Regions from separate parts of the Siphonobacter sp. SORGH_AS_0500 genome, predicted to be linked through region 2. Evidence: riboswitches for the same ligand, from Rfam matches in the RefSeq annotation. Region 2 holds a riboswitch; each other region holds the start of a gene.

Region 1 (5,877 bases), on a different contig from region 2:
ATAATGCCGACATGCGAGCGTATCTGACACGGTTACTAGAGCCTTATTTCACCATTCATACCGCTTTCAACGGAGCCGATGCCCTTGAAAAATTAAGTTACTCCTTACAGCCAGACCTGATCCTTAGTGACATCATGATGCCCGTCATGGACGGGAAAGAGTTGCTGGAAAAACTGAAAAAGAATGCATCAACGGCTCATATTCCGCTGATTTTCCTCTCAGCCCGGGCGGGTCAGGAAGCCCGCATTGACGGACTGGAAGCCGGAGCAGATGATTACCTGGTCAAGCCTTTCTCGGGTCAGGAATTATTGACCAAGGTTAGAGCCCAGATTAACCTTAATCAGTCTCGTCGCCAGATCGAAATTCGTTTACGTAACCTCGTTCAGCAGGCTCCGGTGGCGATGATGCTGGTCAAAGGTGAAGAATTAACCATTGAACTGATCAATCAAACCATGCTTTCGCTCATTCAGCGGGAAAATGATTTAATTGGTCAACCCCTGCTGGAAGCCCTGCCCGAACTAAAAGGGCAGGATTTTGTGGAACGCTGTCGGAAAGTTTATCAAACCGGCGAACCCGATCAGGCCTATGCTCTGGAAATTCCTTTATTAAAAAATGGAATGCTTGAGGTTCGTTATTTCAACCTTCTGTTGTCGCCTTATTATGAAGGTAATAGACAAACGGGTGTGCTGGAAGTTTGTACGGAAGTAACGGATATTATATTGATTAACCGGGCTTTACAGGCCAGCGAAGCCCGCTATCGTGACTTATCGAACGAGCTCGACGAGCAGGTACAGCAACGAACGAAAGAATTGCAGGAATCCGTGTATGATTTACAACGGTCGAACGAACAATTACAGCAATTTGCCTACATCGCTTCGCACGACTTACAGGAACCCCTTCGTAAAATACAGTCGTTCAGTACCTTATTAAAATTACAGCATAGTGAAGATTTAGGCGACAGCATCATCTACCTGGATCGAATGCAAACCGCAGCGGGGCGTATGTCCACGCTGATCCGGGATTTATTGAGTTTCTCGCAAATCACGACCCAGCAGATTTCAGCCCATCCGGTACCTTTGAATGAGGTTCTGCAAACGGTTATCAATGATCTCGAAGTTACCATTCAGGAAGCCTCTGCCCAGATACACGTTTCGAGTCTTCCAACCGTTATGGGGGATGCTTCCCAACTGCATCAGCTTTTTCAGAACCTGTTATCTAACGGCATAAAATTCCGTAAGGACGACGTTTATCCGCAGATCCATGTTCATTCAAAGGTAATTGACCATACCGAGCTACCGACTCTTATTAAACCGACCAAACATACCTCTCATTATTACTGCATCGACGTTACCGATAACGGAATAGGTTTCGATGAGAAATACTTGAAGCGAATTTTCCAGGTTTTCCAACGTTTACACGGCAAGACTGAGTTCGCGGGTACTGGAGTGGGCTTAGCCATTTGCGAAAAAGTAGCCGCCAACCACGGCGGTGCTATTACTGCCAAAAGTCAATTAGAGCAGGGTTCTACGTTTCGCGTGTTCTTACCCAAGTAATAAGTTTTCAATAAAAAACCCGGTTCAGCGTAAGACCTGAACCGGGTTTTTTATTGAAAATCTATTCAACTGCATGATGAGTGACAACATCAATTCCAATTCCATTGGGATCCGTAAAGGCAAAGTGACGGTCACCCCAGGGTTCGTCTCGCAACTCAATAACAATCGGGATCTTCAGATCTTTGATTTTCTCGTATGCTTCGTCTACGTTAGGCACTTCCAGTGTTAGGAAAACACCTTTACCGTCAAATTCAGGATGAAATAAAGGATGTTGCGAAGGATGCTCCGGTAGCATAAAGCTGATTTCGGCTTTGCGGTCAGGCGTATGCATAAGCACGAAAAAATCGTTTTCGAACGTAATCCCAAACTGAAAAACTTCCTGATAAAAACGTTTCGTCTCGGCTAAGCGGGAAGTAATAATTCCGGCGTTCATTTTGATAGACATATCCATTTGCGTTTTAGTGAGAATGGATCCAAAGGTCTACCCCATCCATGACAGCCTTATGTCAGCAGGAATGACTTCCTTGTGAATTTATTTGAATACTTCTCTCGCGTTTCGCTTATGGAACGGTTATTTCCATTACGGCACTATTTCACCCACCAGTAATAACTTCCCTGCATAACAGGCATTTTCCTGAAAGCGTGACGGATCATTCATAACCTGGTTTCGGGTCTTAAGAATGGCGGCTTTATCCACTTTTTCGTCCGAAACTTTAAATCGAATCACATGCGTCTAATTCGGCGATGTAGGGACAACGAAGAAATTCGAGCGATAATCTGTACAATAAGCATCGAACCGGGAAATGGTTTGTTTGAAGTCCTGATCCACTTCCATACTATACTGACCCGTTCCCGGACCCATCACATCATACAACCCGCAAGCCAGACCTTTCATTTTTACTTCCAGATAATCACCCGGCGTGCTGGATTTTATTAAGCTCGAAAACCGCTGCTGCAAAGCCAAAGCCACGGAATCCGTATCGGGAGTAATTGTCGTCCAGTTCCCCTGTTTTTTCAATTCGTCCACTGCGATCATACGGGCCGCTTCCCAGTTATCATTCACGTAAGGTTTAGCTAAAGCCCGCTTTTGTGGCGTTACTTTCAGGTCCGCCATTTGCTTCAAAGCTTTTGCCAGGGCTTCCGTATATAACCGATGCCCTGTTTCGGGATAAGGATGCACGTTATCGGCTGAAAACACAATTTTGTCCGGTGCATCTTCGGGTTTGCCTTTGAAAATCAGCTTACCTTGCTGGGCCAAAGCTGCCACCTCCAGCCCCAGACAAACGCTGGGAATTCCATAATATTCCGCAATTTGTTCCATGGCTAAAGCCGAAGCTGGCAGTTTTCCCTGCTGGTAAGTTGGGGCCAGATCTGCCGTTAAGGTGTATACGAAACAGAGATCGGTATGAGGATTTTGCCGCCAGGTTTTTCGAACGATTCCTTCCATGGCTTTGTAAATCTGCTCTGGCTTTTTACCGTTATCGTTTACAGCAAATTCTACGAAAACCAAATCAGGATTCTGATCGAGCACCTGAGTTTGCACCCGAAAAACACCTAAATCCGAGCCCGTTCCTCCAACTCCCGCATTAATCTGCCGAAAGGGAACCTGCGGATAGGTTTTCTGTAACCAACTCAGTGACTGCTCCCGCCAGCCTTTTCCGGCTTCAGTAATGCTACCACCTAGGTATCCTACCATGATCGGCTTTCCAGCTTTTATTTTTTCAAAAAAGAAAGGTAACCCTTCCCTGGCACGAAGTAGCGTGGCATTTTCCAATGCACTTTTTTGGGAGAATACCAAGGTCGGAAAACAGAAGAAAAGCGTAATGATTCTCAGCAATGACTTCATAGGTAACTAGTTTTTTCGGTTGCCTAAACCTACGTAATGAATCATAGCAATGACTATTTTACTAATGGTAAGTTGATTTTAGAAAAATAATTTTTAGTAATCATCTATTTTACAGAGCAATAGCACAACAAGAAGTGTTAACAGTATTATTAATCTACCATTTCTATAGATTTTATTTGTTTTATTAAATTCCCCTACTTTACTTTGCATTGTCTTCAATTACCATTGGTAGTTGGGGCTTATACAGAAAGGAGGAGAGACAGGCTCGACGAATCCTTAGCAACTTTCCGACGCGGAATCAGTGCTAACCTGCCTAACATTTTTAGGAACTATAAACCCCATATGCCATGTCATTCCTCCCCAATCTAAGGAACCGATCGGCCTGCTCATTACTGATGAGTTAAGGCTTTCTCTCGTTTGTCACGAGACTCAGTTTCATTTCATTACCAAGCGTCGCTCAGGTTTATTTGATACCTGTGCTCCTTATGTGTCCATTCATTCACCCTTCATCAGCTCTTTTATACCATGAGTATTTATTTAGATAACTCCGCGACTACCGCTTTGTCTCCTGCTGTTCTGGAAGCCATCATACCCTATTTTACGCAACATTTTGGCAACGCCTCTTCGAATCACTGGGCGGGCCGGGAAGCGAAAAAAGTAATTCAATCGAGTCGTCGGCAAATTGCTGATTTACTGAACATTACTCCCGAAGAAATTATCTTTACTTCTGGCGGTACCGAAGCTGACAATTTTGCTTTAAAAAGTAGCATTCAGCACTTTAACATCCGCCACGTCCTTACTTCGAAGATTGAACATAAAGCCGTGCTTTTGCCGCTGAAACAGTTGGAACAGGCGGGGCTCATTCAAGTTCATTACGTCCAGTTAGACGAGCAGGGTCGGGTATCCATTCCTGATTTAACCCAGTGGCTGGAGAAGCATCCCAACGGACTCGTCAGCCTCATGCACGCCAATAACGAACTAGGTACGCTTTTGGATTTGGAAGAAGTGCATTCGTTAACTCAACACTACGGAGCTTATTTCCATACGGATACCGTTCAAAGCATCGGTAAAGTGCCCGTAAACCTGCATGCGGTTGATTTTGCGACGGCTTCGGCTCATAAATTTCGTGGTCCTAAAGGCGTAGGATTTTTGTTTGCCCGTCAGGGACACCGATTGCCCGCCTTTATCAGCGGCGGCGGACAGGAAGGGGGGCAACGCGGAGGAACCGAAAATATTCCCGGCATTGTGGGATTAACTAAGGCTCTGGAGCTGGCGATAACCCATCAAACGCAGAACATCGCCCATCTGAATTCATTGAAACAACAGTTCATCGACGAAATCCAACGGCAAATCCCCGGGGTTTTGTTTAATGGTCGATGTCAAAGCCTCGAGGAAAGTTTACCCGGATTAATTAACGTCGCCTTCCCTATTCTCGACGGCCCCTGCTCATTGGTAGAAGCCCTGGATGCTCGCGGCATTGCCGTCTCCGGTGGTAGTGCCTGTTCCAATCTCGCCGGAGGCTCACACGTACTACAGGAAATTCCCACCAGTTTTGGGAAAGAAAACGTTCGTTTCTCCTTCGGAGCGGATAATACGTTTGAAGAAATCAACGAAGTCTTGTCTATCCTTAGTGAATTGTATCAGACTGAGGAAGTTAGTCTGGCTTCGTAAAGCATTCCCAGTTTGAAAACATCTTCGAAGAAAAGCTGCCAACTCTTATGCTGGCAGCTTTTCTTTTTTAACAAATGCTCCAAACATCTGTCATTCAGAATGTCCCCGGATTTCATCCGGGGACACTTAAATGACTTCTAACTACTTTATCATCAGCGTCTGTCATCTAGAGCGAAGCAAAGGATCTTCCTTTTCTCCCGAGTATTTTGTCGTCAGTAAAACAGTCTGGTTATCATCGTGCTGAGGCACATTCTAAGCTATCGTTCTAAAGAATAAGCAAACCCCCCGCCCATTTCTTGGCGGGGGACAAAGAAACTAACTCAACTTCCTAAATTACAAACTTATATACTCAAGCAAGTTCTTGATCCATTCGAAAAAGCAGCGACGGAAACTACCCATCAATGGATAGTAATGCTTTTAATACCCTCTTCCAAAGCAACTTCTTTTCCGACAATGGCCTGCCCTTCTGCTCGAAAAACGCCCATCACTTCAATGCCAATTGACGTTAAAAAGAAACGCACGTACGTATCAATGAAATCATACGGCTTGAGTTCTCCTTTGGAATAAACACCTCCCGAGGTGATGGCCAGATAAGCCTTTTTGTTTTTCAGAAGTCCTTCGGGAAGTAAACCATTACCCGTGTAGTGGAACGTGATTCCGGCTCTGGTTATGTGATCAAAATAGGCCTTTAATGTAGACGTGATGTTGAAATTATACATGGGAGCTTCCATAATAATGATGTCACTTTCCATTAATTCCGCAACGGCATCATCCGAATACTTGATGCTTTGCTCCTGCTCCGGTGAG
Region 2 (5,877 bases):
GAAAGCGTTGAATCGTGAGGCAATTTTTTCGCCCTGATATCGCTGGTAAGAGCTAGCCCGGTAGTGATCAATTACCGATTCTTCGCGGGCTTGCGTATACTCGTACATCACCGCACTGCGGTAACTCAGCAAGGCCGTAGCCCGGGCGGCTTTCATGCCCGCAGTACCTGCGTCGGCCCGGCGTTCCTGCCAGGTCTGATCGGCCTCAATAGCCATCCGTTGGGATTCATTGAAGGCAATACCCCAGGGTGACATCCGGGCGTTAGTAGCAATAAGAATCAGTTGCTTGAAAAGCTCGGGTTTCTGAATGGCCCATTCCAGAGCCTGCTGTCCGCCAAGCGATCCACCTACGAGCATGCAAAGCTGCTGAATCTGCAAATGCTCCCGTAGTAAATCCAGACTTTTAACAACATCACGAATGGTTACGAGCGGAAAATCCTGATAATAAGGTTCCTGCGTAAGCGGATTAACTGATAAGGCCGAGGTAGAACCATAAGCCGAACTCAGCACATTCGCACAAATAATGAAATACTGTCGGGTATCTAATAGCTTTCCTTCGCCCACTAATCCGCTCCACCACTCAGTAACGTCTGAATTTCCCGTGAGGGCATGACAAATCCAGACGGCATTATCGGCCCGGTCATTAAGCTTTCCAAAGGTATGATAAGCTACCTGAATTTCGGGTAGGGTCTGTCCGCATTCTAAGTCAAAAGGATGCGGGTAATGAAATAGTTGTAACTCAGACAAAGCGTAAGCAATCAGTTAAGGACTTTCAAGTAAGTCAGTATGCAAATCGAGTGAAATAAGGTCGGAGCCAAAGCCCCGACCCTGGAGGCTAGGAACCTGAAACGGCCTGAATGGCCTGCTCTAGGTCCGCCTTAATGTCTTCAATGTGTTCAAAACCCAGCGAAATTCGGAGTAATCCCGGTTCTACGCCCGCCGTAGCTTGCTCGGCGGCTGAAAGCTGGGAGTGCGTCGTGCTGGCGGGGTGGATGATGAGCGTTTTCGCATCGCCCACATTAGCCAGGTGACTAATCAGTTTTAAGGAATTAACTAACTGATCTGCCGCTTCTTTTCCCGCTTTAAGCTTGAAGGTCAACACGCCGCCAAAGCCACGGGTTAAGTACTTCTGAGCCAGGGCGTGGTAGGGACTACTCGCCAAACCGGGGTAATTCACATATTCTACTGCCGGATGGTTTTCCAGCCAGGTCGCCAGAGCCAGAGCATTTTCGTTCGTCCGCTCTACGCGAAGCGAAAGCGTTTCGAGTCCCTGCAATAGTAAGAAGCTGTTGAAAGGAGCTTGAGAAGGTCCCCAATCCCGAAGTCCTTCTACCCGGGCCCGAATGATGAACTGAATATTACCGAAAGGACCATTAAAGCCGAATACATCATTTAATACCAGACCGTGGTAACTTGGTGAGGGTTCGGTAAACTGAGGGTACTTTCCATTGCCCCAGTTATAGGTGCCGCCGTCGATAATAACCCCTCCCATAGAAGTACCGTGACCGCCGATCCACTTCGTAGCCGAGCTAACAACCACGTGGGCTCCGTGCTTAAGAGGCTGAGCAATGGCCCCGCCTGCTCCGAATGTATTATCTACGATAATGGGCAGATCATACTTCTTAGCCAGGGCTGCGAAGGCTTCAAAATCGGGAATGTTAAATCCAGGGTTACCAATAGTTTCCAGATACAGGAACTTGGTGCGATCGTCAATGAGCCGTTCGAATGATTCGACTTTATCGCCTTCAGCAAAACGGGCTTCAACGCCAATATTTTTAAAGGAATTCTTAAACTGGTTATAGCTGCCGCCGTATAAATAGGAAGTCGTTACAAAGTTATCGCCAACGGTAGTAATGTTATTGATGGCAATAAACTGAGCCGCATGCCCCGAAGCCACCGAAAGGGCTGCCACGCCGCCTTCCAATGCCGCTATGCGTTTTTCAAACACATCGTGGGTGGGGTTCATAATGCGTGAATAAATGTTCCCAAATTCCTGAAGGGCAAAAAGCCGGGCTCCGTGAGCGGAATCATCGAACTGATAAGCCGTGGTTTGATAAATAGGAACGGCCCGGGCCTTAGTGGTTGGGTCAATCTCTTGGCCAGCGTGTAACTGGAGCGTTTCAAAACGTAATTCAGACATGTTGTTGCAGAATTAATGCGTGAATAAAAGATAGAGTTTAGAGTAAGTGTTTGAAACGAATCGTTTCTGCATGCAATCCACAACAAGAAGAAGTGCCCCCTGCGTAGGCGGATGAACTAAGAGTCAGGAAATCTGAGATGGAAAAAGAGGGCAGAATAGCAGCCCCCAATAAAAGGGTCGTCCGGTGCATGAAAGTTCGCTTTACTTATCTCTCCCCGGAGACCTTCCCCAGGGCAGGAATTAGCACCTTGTTTTCACCTCGTTGAAAATAGGTTGCCAGCGGTTCACAGAGCCCGTCTCTCCCCGCTTCTCGATAAGTCAGCATCTGGAACGGGCTGACTTTTCAAAGGCAAACTTAAAAAGGAATAGGCAAATGTGGAAAGAGCCGGATCGTTTTTTGTTCATTGGGGGTTATAATTACTTTGATTCACGCAAAATCAGTAACGAAAAGGCAGGGGATAATTATCAGGAGTGAACTTTCCCATGCTGATCTGCTACTTTTGTAAAAAACGTCAGTTGATGTACTGACACGCATACGTTATGGAAAACCCCGTCCTTATTTTTGGAGCCAAAGCTTTGGGTAAAACGGCTCTTGATATTTTTAATCGCAACGGCGTCATTGTGTACGGGTTTCTAGAAGACGAAACGAGCCTGCACGGAACCGAAATTGGTGAGGTATCAGTCTTTTCAGCGACTGACGATGAAGGATTTACTGAACTCATTGGAAATAAATGTGAAGCTTTTATAGCAGTAGAAGATCGGACCGAACGCAAAACACTGGTTGAGTACCTGCACGAAACTCGCCAGACGCAGCCTGTTAATGCTGTACATCCCTCGGCCATTATCTCGGAAGATGCTCACATCGGCCACGGAAATCTGATTGCGGCTGGCGTTATTGTTCAGACGTTTTCCAAAGTGAGTAACCACTGTATTCTCCACGCCGGAGTTATCATTGATACCGAAACTGTCCTGGAAGACTTTGTTCAGGTAGGAGCGGGGAGTGTAATCGGAATGGGAGCTAAAGTGGGAGAAAACACTTTCATTGGTTCTGGCGTAACGATTGTAGGCGGCGTCGAAATTGGGAAAAATGCCCGAATCGGAGCGGGGTCTGTCGTCATTGAAAACGTCGCGGCGGGTGCTACGGTCTTCGGTAATCCGGCTAAAAAGGTATAAAGTACGATCTCGATTTTATCAAAAGGGGTCCGGTTTAACGCATGTAACCGGGCCCCTTTTTGTTGCTACATGTATTAATAGACAGCTTCACTATTCTAGGTATAGTGCAAAACTGGGTTTATAGATTCTTCGTTCTACCACCTCTATGAGCTTAACATAAGTTATAAGAGTTATAGAAATTAAAAGAAGCGAATAAAGAAGTCTTGAAATATAAAAAATATAATTGAACTATTTTGCTAATATTTGGTAATGTTTATGAAAATATGGGTGCTTTAAGCTAATTAATGAATTGTTAATGAGTGTTTTTACTCTTAAAATTAGTGTAGTTAACATTTCGTATGGTATAATTTTTTGAAGACTTATTTAGCTTTGCTACTATAAAAAAAATGAATTATAAGAATGTAATTTTTTTCGATGAAACGTTTGAAATGACATCCATCTAGTAGATTTTCTCGTATTTATCTTTTGGAATTTCGTTCAGCAATTCTAAACAAAGTTGAATTATCCTTGTATATATTCTTTATAGACTCTAATTTAGGTAGAATTGGTTTCGAAAAGATTATTAGTTCTGTTCTAATAGAATTGATAAGTGTTTGAAACCTATCAGCGTGATAGTCAAAACTGATCTTGCTTTTTGTTGAACAGGTAGCTCAGTTTAGGGTAACAGGTCGATTTTACCGAGACTATTCCACCTTAATACACCGCTACAATTATGAATACGGAATTTGATGAAGTAGTTTCGCTATCTGAAAAAAACGAAGTTCGTTTGCGTGCGGGTGCTCAGATAGAAGCTAAAATGGCTCCTGAGACTCCTAATACAAGTGTGCCCCCCGTCCCCACTACTGAAAAGTCAATGAGTTCTACGAGTATATGGCAGCGTTTGAAAAACCGCTTTTTTACAGGGCAACAGCCCGATCTGGAAGAGCCCATTAAAGACTGCTTTTGGAAAGTTGATATACATTCACACCTTCTGCCAGGAGTAGATGACGGAGTTTCATCCTGGGAGGAAACCCTGGCCTGTTTAAAACAACTTTCCGAATGGGGTATAACTAAAGTAGTAACTACGCCCCACGTCAGCCGAGATTGGTTTCCTAACAAATACCATCATTTACTTGAGGGTCAGGAGCAATTGCAGTCCCTGGTACGGGAGCATAACCTCCCCCTAACGATTGAAGTAGCCGCCGAATACCTTCTTGATGATTTTTTCCTTGATTTATTAAAAAGCCGGGAAGTGTTAACCTTTGGCCCAGAAAAGTATATATTAGTAGAAACGGCCTGGTCTTCGGCTCCGCTGCATCTCTCAGATTTAATTTTTCGCATTCAGTCGGCGGGATACACGCCCATCCTGGCCCATCCGGAGCGGTATAAATATTATAAAAATTTTGAAGCCGAACTAGCCCATCACCGAGAGGCTGGTTGTTTGCTACAACTCAATGCAATGTCACTTACGGGCAAGTATGGAGAGCAGGCCCGTCGACAAGGAAAAATCCTATTGCAAAAAGGCTGGGTAGACTTTATAGGTAGTGATCTGCATCGGCCAGCGGATTTACCCCGATTCGAGAAGATTTTTTCCTTGCCAGAATTCAAGCAATTAACTCAGCAACCATTGCAGAATTCTAAGTTGTTATGATTATAACAAGAAATAGGATTTTACCAAGTTAGTACTATTCCTAGCTTGGCCATAGGACCGGATTGTTATGTAAATGTTGTGTTATCATTATATTTATTTTGAAGAATTCTGAAAAAATAGTTGAAAATACTGAGTAATTAGCGATTTTAATTGATTTTTGATAGTAAATTATATTTTTTTCAGGTTTACCCCTTCTAAAATTAGTTGTTCACGAAAAATTGTATTTTCTTTGAAAAAGAGTTCAGAGTTCGCCGCCATTTTGCACTATTTTAAGCTTTATATGTCTACCAGATCAATCCGCCGGGATCGGGTATCTTTAGTGAAGAATCTTGCTTCATTATCCGTCCTTGCCCTACTGCTTTCCGGTTGTGTATCCTCGAAAAACCTAGCTCTTTTTCAGGACGGCCCTAATACAACCGTTGATAGCTTAAGTATAGCGAAGCAATATACTCCAACCATACAGGTAGGAGACGTTCTTAATATCTCTGTAAATAGTTTAAATCCAGAAGCCTCTGCCATTTTCAATTTGCCCGAAAACATGGCTATGGTACAAGGTCAAGGATTGATGTCCTCTGCTAATCCATTAGCCTACCAGCCCGGGTATGTAGTTAGCAAAGAAGGATCGATTGATTTTCCAATGTTGGGTAAAATTACCGTAGCAGGGCAGTCATCCGCTCAAGTTGCTGCTCATATAAAGGAAAAACTTAAATCTTATTTGAAAGAAGCTTCCGTAAATGTTCGGAATGTAAACTTCCGTATTTCAGTGCTGGGTGAGGTAAATCATCCTTCATTGTTTCTAATTAATAATGAACAGGTAACCATTCTTCAGGCTTTGAGTATGGCGAGTGATCTGACCATTTTCGGAAAGCGGGAAAATGTATTAGTGATTCGGGAAGAGAATGGTAAAAAGACCTTTGCTCGTTTGGATCTGACC
Region 3 (5,877 bases), on a different contig from region 2:
CCGCCCCTGATCCAGCAAATCCTTTCCATCGAATAAACCAATGTTCTTGAATCGATCTGCCGTGAAATCTTCTCCTGAATGGCAATTGGCACAATTGGCTTTACCAATGAACAGATTTCTGCCACGAATGGCCGAAGCCGACATGGCCGCATCGTCTCCATTAATATACCGGTCATAGGGCGTATTACTGGTTTCCAGCGTTCGCTCATAGGCTGCAATTACTTCTGCCAGTTGAGTAGCCGTAACGTCTGATTTATAAAGTTTACGAAAAGCCTTTGCGTAAAACTTGTCGCCATTAAGGCGGGATACAGCTTCGGCGATGGGCAAGTTCATTTCGGTTGGGTTCGCAATCGGCTCCAGAGCCTGCATTTCTAGAGACGATGACCTCCCATCCCAAAAGAGTTGCAACCGACCTGCCAGATTCATCGCCGAAGGCGTATTACGTTCACCGGGGGTATTTCGCACACCCAGACTGAAGGACATCGTATCCGCAAAGGCAAATTCGGGTTTGTGACAGGAAGCACAGCTAATGGTGCGATCTTCGGAAAGAATAGGGTCAAAAAAGAGCTTTTTGCCCAGTTCTACTTTGCTTAGGGGTTCTTCTGAAGTAATAAACCTGAAGTTCAGAAAGAGTAATAGAATCCCCCCCAGAGCGAGGAAAAAGACTTTCATTGGGCATTTCGGGGATCAAAATTAAACGCTTGTCGAAAAGGAACGCATAAGCCTTTTTTATCGTGACAAACCTGACCAGTGATGTAGCCTGTGAAAAAATAATCCAGTTTATCGATTCTGACCTTCTGGCGAAATTCGGCCTGTTTCGTGAAGTAAGAGACATTCATTTCCCAGGTTTTGTCTTGCTTCGTTTGGGGCGAAATGGGAACGACCGGACCTAGCACTGAATACGTGCCATTAGATACGAACTCAAAATGAGTAGGCTGAGGACCTATATCTGCCTTAAAATCAGAAGAGTACAAAGACCATCCTTTTTCAACTCTAGCTCTCACGATGAGCTCTACTTCGTCACCGGGCTGGAGAGCGGTCTTCGATAGCGAATAATCCCATTCGAGTTGCTGAACGCTTTCCTGAGCCCATAGCGAGGTCACACTGGCTAGTAAAACGACTAGCCCGGTAAAAATTTTTCTCATAAACAAGGAAAGATTATCGACTCGCCGAAGCCGTGCCGCCCGCGTTAGCGACTAAGTTTACATCCAGTTCAAAGTCATTGTGGATGGCTTTATCACCCAGATTTTCGAAGAAATTAGTCGAACGGAATTTGATGTCGTATTTGGTACGATCTACCGGAATTTTAGCTGATGCCGTTAACTGGTTTTTATCAGCCTTTACCGTGGCGGGAAAGCTTACTTCCTGCGTAATGCCCTTGATGGTTAACTTCCCTTTGACCTGCACCTGACCCGCTGCCTGTGGGGTTACCGACGTAATCACAAAGGTTGATTTAGGGTGTTTGTCAACCGCGAAGAAATCATCCCCTTTGAGGTGATTGACTAGCTTCTGGTTGTATTCCTGATCTTTTAAATCTGTAACCGTCAGCGTGCGAAGATCGCTTTCAAACGAACCGCCTTTCAACTTACCATTATCAGCAATTAGGGTGCCGCTGGTAAGGGTAACGTTGCCATAGTGTTCACCGGTCACTTTTTTACCTTTCCATACGATAGTGCTTTTCTGGGTATCTACTTTGTAAGTAACCGTAGCCTGAGGCTTTGTAAATGCGAATGACGCAAGGGCGAGGAGAGCGAGTACTTTTTTCATGACAAGTTTTGTTTAGGTTTTTGTAAATGTAGCTGATTAGTAGCGAATTATGGTTTTTTAAGGAGTATCGGGTAAACTACCCGATACTCGAATACATGGCAAATCAACTTTGACGATCGAACGATTATCGTGCGGCCACATCGCTGCTGGCCGGAGCTTCTTCAGCAATGTATTTGTCCAGGTCTTTATTCCACTTCTTCACGTAGTTTTTGTAGTATTTCCCCGTTACTTCCCCGGTATAACCCGTGTGGATTTGCTTCACGGTTCCATCCCGACCAATGATGATCGTTGTTGGGAACGCCATCATTTTATTGAGGGCCGCGAATTTCTCGGAAGCCAGTTTTTTATCCGCAATACCACCGAAGAGAATGTCGTATTCAATACCGTATTTCTCTTTCAGTTTACCTAGTGTGTACTTGGCGTATTCCAGATCATCTTTCTGTTCAAAACCAACCGCGATGGCTTCTACGCCGCGATGTTTATTGGCCTTGTACCAGGGGGAAAGAAAAGCCGTCTGATCTGTGCAATTGGGGCACCAGGTCCCAATGATTTCCACGATAACTACTTTGCCTTTGTATTTGGCATCGCTCAGTTTTACGGTTTTTCCATTCAGATCGGGGAAAGTGAAATCCAGTTTATTCTGACCTTCCTTCAGTTGAGTCAGAGCATAGGGATCCGGAAGTTCTGCCTTTTTGTTTTTCGTCCACTCCAGCTTTTGAGTGACGTATAATCCACGATCAATTTCGGCGGATAAGGTTTTGTCCTCGTTGATTTTTCCTTTGATCAATACGGGATTAGGCCCGGTGAAGCCCGAAAGAACAAATTCATTTCCCTGAACAGTCCCCTCCAGTTCACGGGAATCACCCACGACCGTCATGATCACGCCCGTCAGTTTATTCCCCTTTTGTTCGAGTAAAGCGACCTGATTCGCAACCGGTTCTTTACTAATGAGTTTGATTTCCCATTTACCGCTCAGGTTAGCCGCTGGGGCAATGTCTTTACCGGGTTCAACGAATCGGTAAGACTTACCGTATTCCGCCGTAAAAGGCAGCGAGTTACCCCGGAAGCTGGGCACCAGACTGCGGTATTCACCCGTGAGGTGGCCGTCGGGGTGAACCTTAGCTACCAGTGCGGCATCGTACGTATTCATTTTAATAAATAAAGAATCAGAAGCCGTTTGTTTGACGTGGAAGTGATCCTGACGGGTGCCATTGATGAGGGTGAAAGTAGCGTCTTCGGCTTTATTACCCTTTACTTCAAAATTAAAGGGAACCTTCTGTTCGTTAATGGTGAAAACGCCCCGCCAAACGCCTTCTTTCGGGAATTGAGTTTGCTGAGCCTGCGAAGAAAAACCACTGAGTACGGACAAGGTAAGGGCCGTGCCTTTCAGGAATGAAATGGCTTTCATTTTCATAAATAGATGTGTTAGAAATAGTTAGGAAATGCACTCGCGTTGAAACGTGTGCAGAGAAAGAAAGCATAAACACCAGTGCAGGCAGGCAGATGCAAATGACTTTCGTGATTAGTTGAGGTTGGACGGATCTCAGCAGCAGCAGGTGCAGCAGCGAGCATTGCAGGCGAATAGCTTAGCGTTCATGGTTGGTTGTTGGGTTTATAGTTCCTAATTCAATAGGCAGGTTAGCACTGATTCCGTTCAGGAAAGTTGCTAAGGATTCAAAGAGCCTGTCTCTCCACCTTTCTTTATAAGCCGCAACTACTTTTGCAGGGAAGTAATTGAAGACTCTGCAAAGATATATACGTGAAAATACATTATCCAAATAAATCTATAGATTTTATAGACTAATAACGTTTATTTTTTTAGCCAAACCTATTAATCATTTGTCAATCAGTAGATTGAGAATTGAAGTTAGATTAGGCAGCAGGCATCTAGCTTGAACAAATGCCTGCTGCCTGTGATTAATTACGGGTCATTAGCTTATTAGCGGTTAACTCACTGGCTGGAATGAGCCATACATATGTAGGATCGCTCGGTACGATGGCCGGTACAGTGCCTTTTGCTGGAAACGTTAGATTCTGCCGGTAAATGTCAATAGAGCGTAAGCCTTCGCCTAAAAACTCAATGCGGCGTTCTTTTAGAATCGTTTCCAGCAAAGCACTGGCATTAGGAAAGCTGGCGGTAGTCCACTGCGTAGAAGCATCCGACCTTGATCGCACGGCACTCAGCAACTGAACGGCTCGGGCATCTACTGAATTGGTCGAGCGGGTTCGTGCCTCAGCAAGGTTCAATAGCACTTCCGCGTAGCGAATAATCGGAGCTTTGTCGGTATAAGGCGACGGACTCGAGTATTTCGATAACCACTGCTGCCCGCCCGAAGTAACCACAAACTGGCGGCGGGCATCGGTCGATTTCCAGGTGCTTTCGCCCAGAATTCCTGCCGGGTTCAGGTAATACTCCCTGTTACCTGTCGGCAGGTAGTAAAAGCCAAATTGATTCTGCGTTCCTGGGTTGTCCTGATTGGTGAAAACGAGCGAGAAGATGCTTTCCGTTGTGGTTTGCGGTACGGCAAAGACCGAAGCAATATTGGCTTGCAAGGCATGCTTTACGCCCGTGGTGGCCGTAAAGGGAGCAGAAGCGGAGACAATCTTGTCGGCTTCCCGGATTACGTCATCCCATTTAGATTGAGCCAGATAAACTTTCGTTTTAAACGCAATTGCCGAATTCCGATGCGGATGCGAGACATTGGTCAATTCATCGGTATAATTTAACGGAAGGTTCTGCTCGGCGAAATTCAAATCCTCAATAATCTGAGCGTAAACTTCGGCCACCGTACTCCGGGCCAGATCGTTATTCGCTGCATTGGTTTCAGCCTGAAGCCGAAGCGGCAAGCCCGGACTGGAACCATTAGAAGTTGCCCCATACGACCGGGCATAAAACTGCAGTACGTAGAAATAAGCCACCGCTCTCACGAACCGAGCTTCGGCTTTGTATTTTAGCACTTGCTGGTCATAGTTGGCTGGAAACGTAGGAGGTACGAATTTGCTGGCGTTATCATCCAGACCTTTTAGAAATACGTTAACTTTATTAATAGAAGCATAAGCCGCGTCCCAGATGCCACCCGTCTGCGATTCGTTTTGTGTAAAGCTCCACACGTTAAAACCAGTACCCTGGTTGGCCTTGACATTCAGGAATTCTTCTCCCTGAATATCGCTATAAATGTGATAACGCCCTCCTAGAAAGGCTCCTGATTTAATGGACGAAGAACTGAATAACCCGTTCACCTGCTGGGCAATGCGGGCAGGTGTATCGAAAACGACAATGTCGGTGAAAAACGTAGTGGGTGTGGGTTCTAGTTTGTCTTCGTTGCAGGAAGAAAGTGCAAGTACGATTCCAAGGCCTAGTACGCGGGACGTATGTTTGAGTAAGTGATTCATAATCAGGAAGGGTTAAAAGCCAATAGTAATACCGAGGGATACTGTACGGGTTTGTCCCAATGCATTCCGGTCCACGCCGGGACCCGTATTGCTGTTTCCATTCACCGTAGATTCGGGATCATAACCGCTGTACTTCGTAAAAACCAGAGCATTCTGCACCTGAGCGTACACGCGGGCACTCGATACATGAAGGCGGTTCAGAACATTTGGATTGATTTTGTACCCCAACGAAACATTCCGCAGACGAGCAAAATCGCCTTTTTCAATATTTTCGGAAATGGAGATAGCCGCTCCGCCGTTGGAAATGTTATCTCCGTAAACCGCCCGTGGTAATTTCCCATCTTTATTATTCGGTGTCCAGCGGTCGAGGAGATCCGTGCTGTTGTTGTAGCCGCGTTGATCACGAGTTCCAGGTTTGGTGCCGTTCAGAACCTTATTACCTCCCGAGAATTGCAGGAATAAACCCAGATCGAAGTTTTTGTAGGTAAACGTGTTATCAAATCCGCCGTACCATTTTGGCAAAGCCGGGCCTTGATTTCTACCGTCGGCCAGCGTCGTTGCAGCAGATACGGACGTGCCTTCCAGCGTCGTCCATCGTTGGGATGCGGAGGCCGAATGATCGTATTGAACCACGGTTCCGTCGGCTTTCTGGAATAAACGGCGACCATTTTCAGGATTAACCCCCAGCGTAGTAACGGCCCAGAGACTGGAAACCGA

The links. Region 2 has a riboswitch for S-adenosylmethionine ahead of QE357_RS19325 (O-acetylhomoserine aminocarboxypropyltransferase/cysteine synthase). Riboswitches for the same ligand answer to the same signal wherever they lie in the genome.
Region 1: another riboswitch for S-adenosylmethionine. It lies ahead of QE357_RS22120 (cysteine desulfurase family protein); the one in region 2 lies ahead of QE357_RS19325 (O-acetylhomoserine aminocarboxypropyltransferase/cysteine synthase).
Region 3: another riboswitch for S-adenosylmethionine. It lies ahead of QE357_RS23725 (peroxiredoxin); the one in region 2 lies ahead of QE357_RS19325 (O-acetylhomoserine aminocarboxypropyltransferase/cysteine synthase).

Annotation. Positions count from the first base shown of each region.
Region 1 is NZ_JAVIYT010000006.1:122,583-128,459, reverse strand. It holds gene QE357_RS22140 (ATP-binding protein) at 1-1,553, shown strand, start outside; gene QE357_RS22135 (VOC family protein) at 1,615-1,998, opposite strand; gene QE357_RS22130 (hypothetical protein) at 2,134-2,280, opposite strand; gene QE357_RS22125 (SGNH/GDSL hydrolase family protein) at 2,287-3,399, opposite strand; SAM riboswitch class I at 3,636-3,737, shown strand; gene QE357_RS22120 (cysteine desulfurase family protein) at 3,925-5,070, shown strand; gene QE357_RS22115 (NAD(P)H-dependent oxidoreductase) at 5,469-5,877, opposite strand, start outside.
Region 2 is NZ_JAVIYT010000001.1:4,586,939-4,592,815, reverse strand. It holds gene metX (homoserine O-acetyltransferase) at 1-747, opposite strand, end outside; gene QE357_RS19325 (O-acetylhomoserine aminocarboxypropyltransferase/cysteine synthase) at 836-2,140, opposite strand; SAM riboswitch class I at 2,343-2,460, opposite strand; gene QE357_RS19320 (NeuD/PglB/VioB family sugar acetyltransferase) at 2,681-3,313, shown strand; gene QE357_RS19315 (tyrosine-protein phosphatase) at 4,026-4,943, shown strand; gene QE357_RS19310 (polysaccharide biosynthesis/export family protein) at 5,224-5,877, shown strand, end outside.
Region 3 is NZ_JAVIYT010000008.1:88,270-94,146, reverse strand. It holds gene QE357_RS23740 (cytochrome c peroxidase) at 1-672, opposite strand, end outside; gene QE357_RS23735 (protein-disulfide reductase DsbD domain-containing protein) at 669-1,145, opposite strand; gene QE357_RS23730 (YceI family protein) at 1,159-1,767, opposite strand; gene QE357_RS23725 (peroxiredoxin) at 1,892-3,181, opposite strand; SAM riboswitch class I at 3,377-3,477, opposite strand; gene QE357_RS23720 (RagB/SusD family nutrient uptake outer membrane protein) at 3,685-5,160, opposite strand; gene QE357_RS23715 (TonB-dependent receptor) at 5,173-5,877, opposite strand, start outside.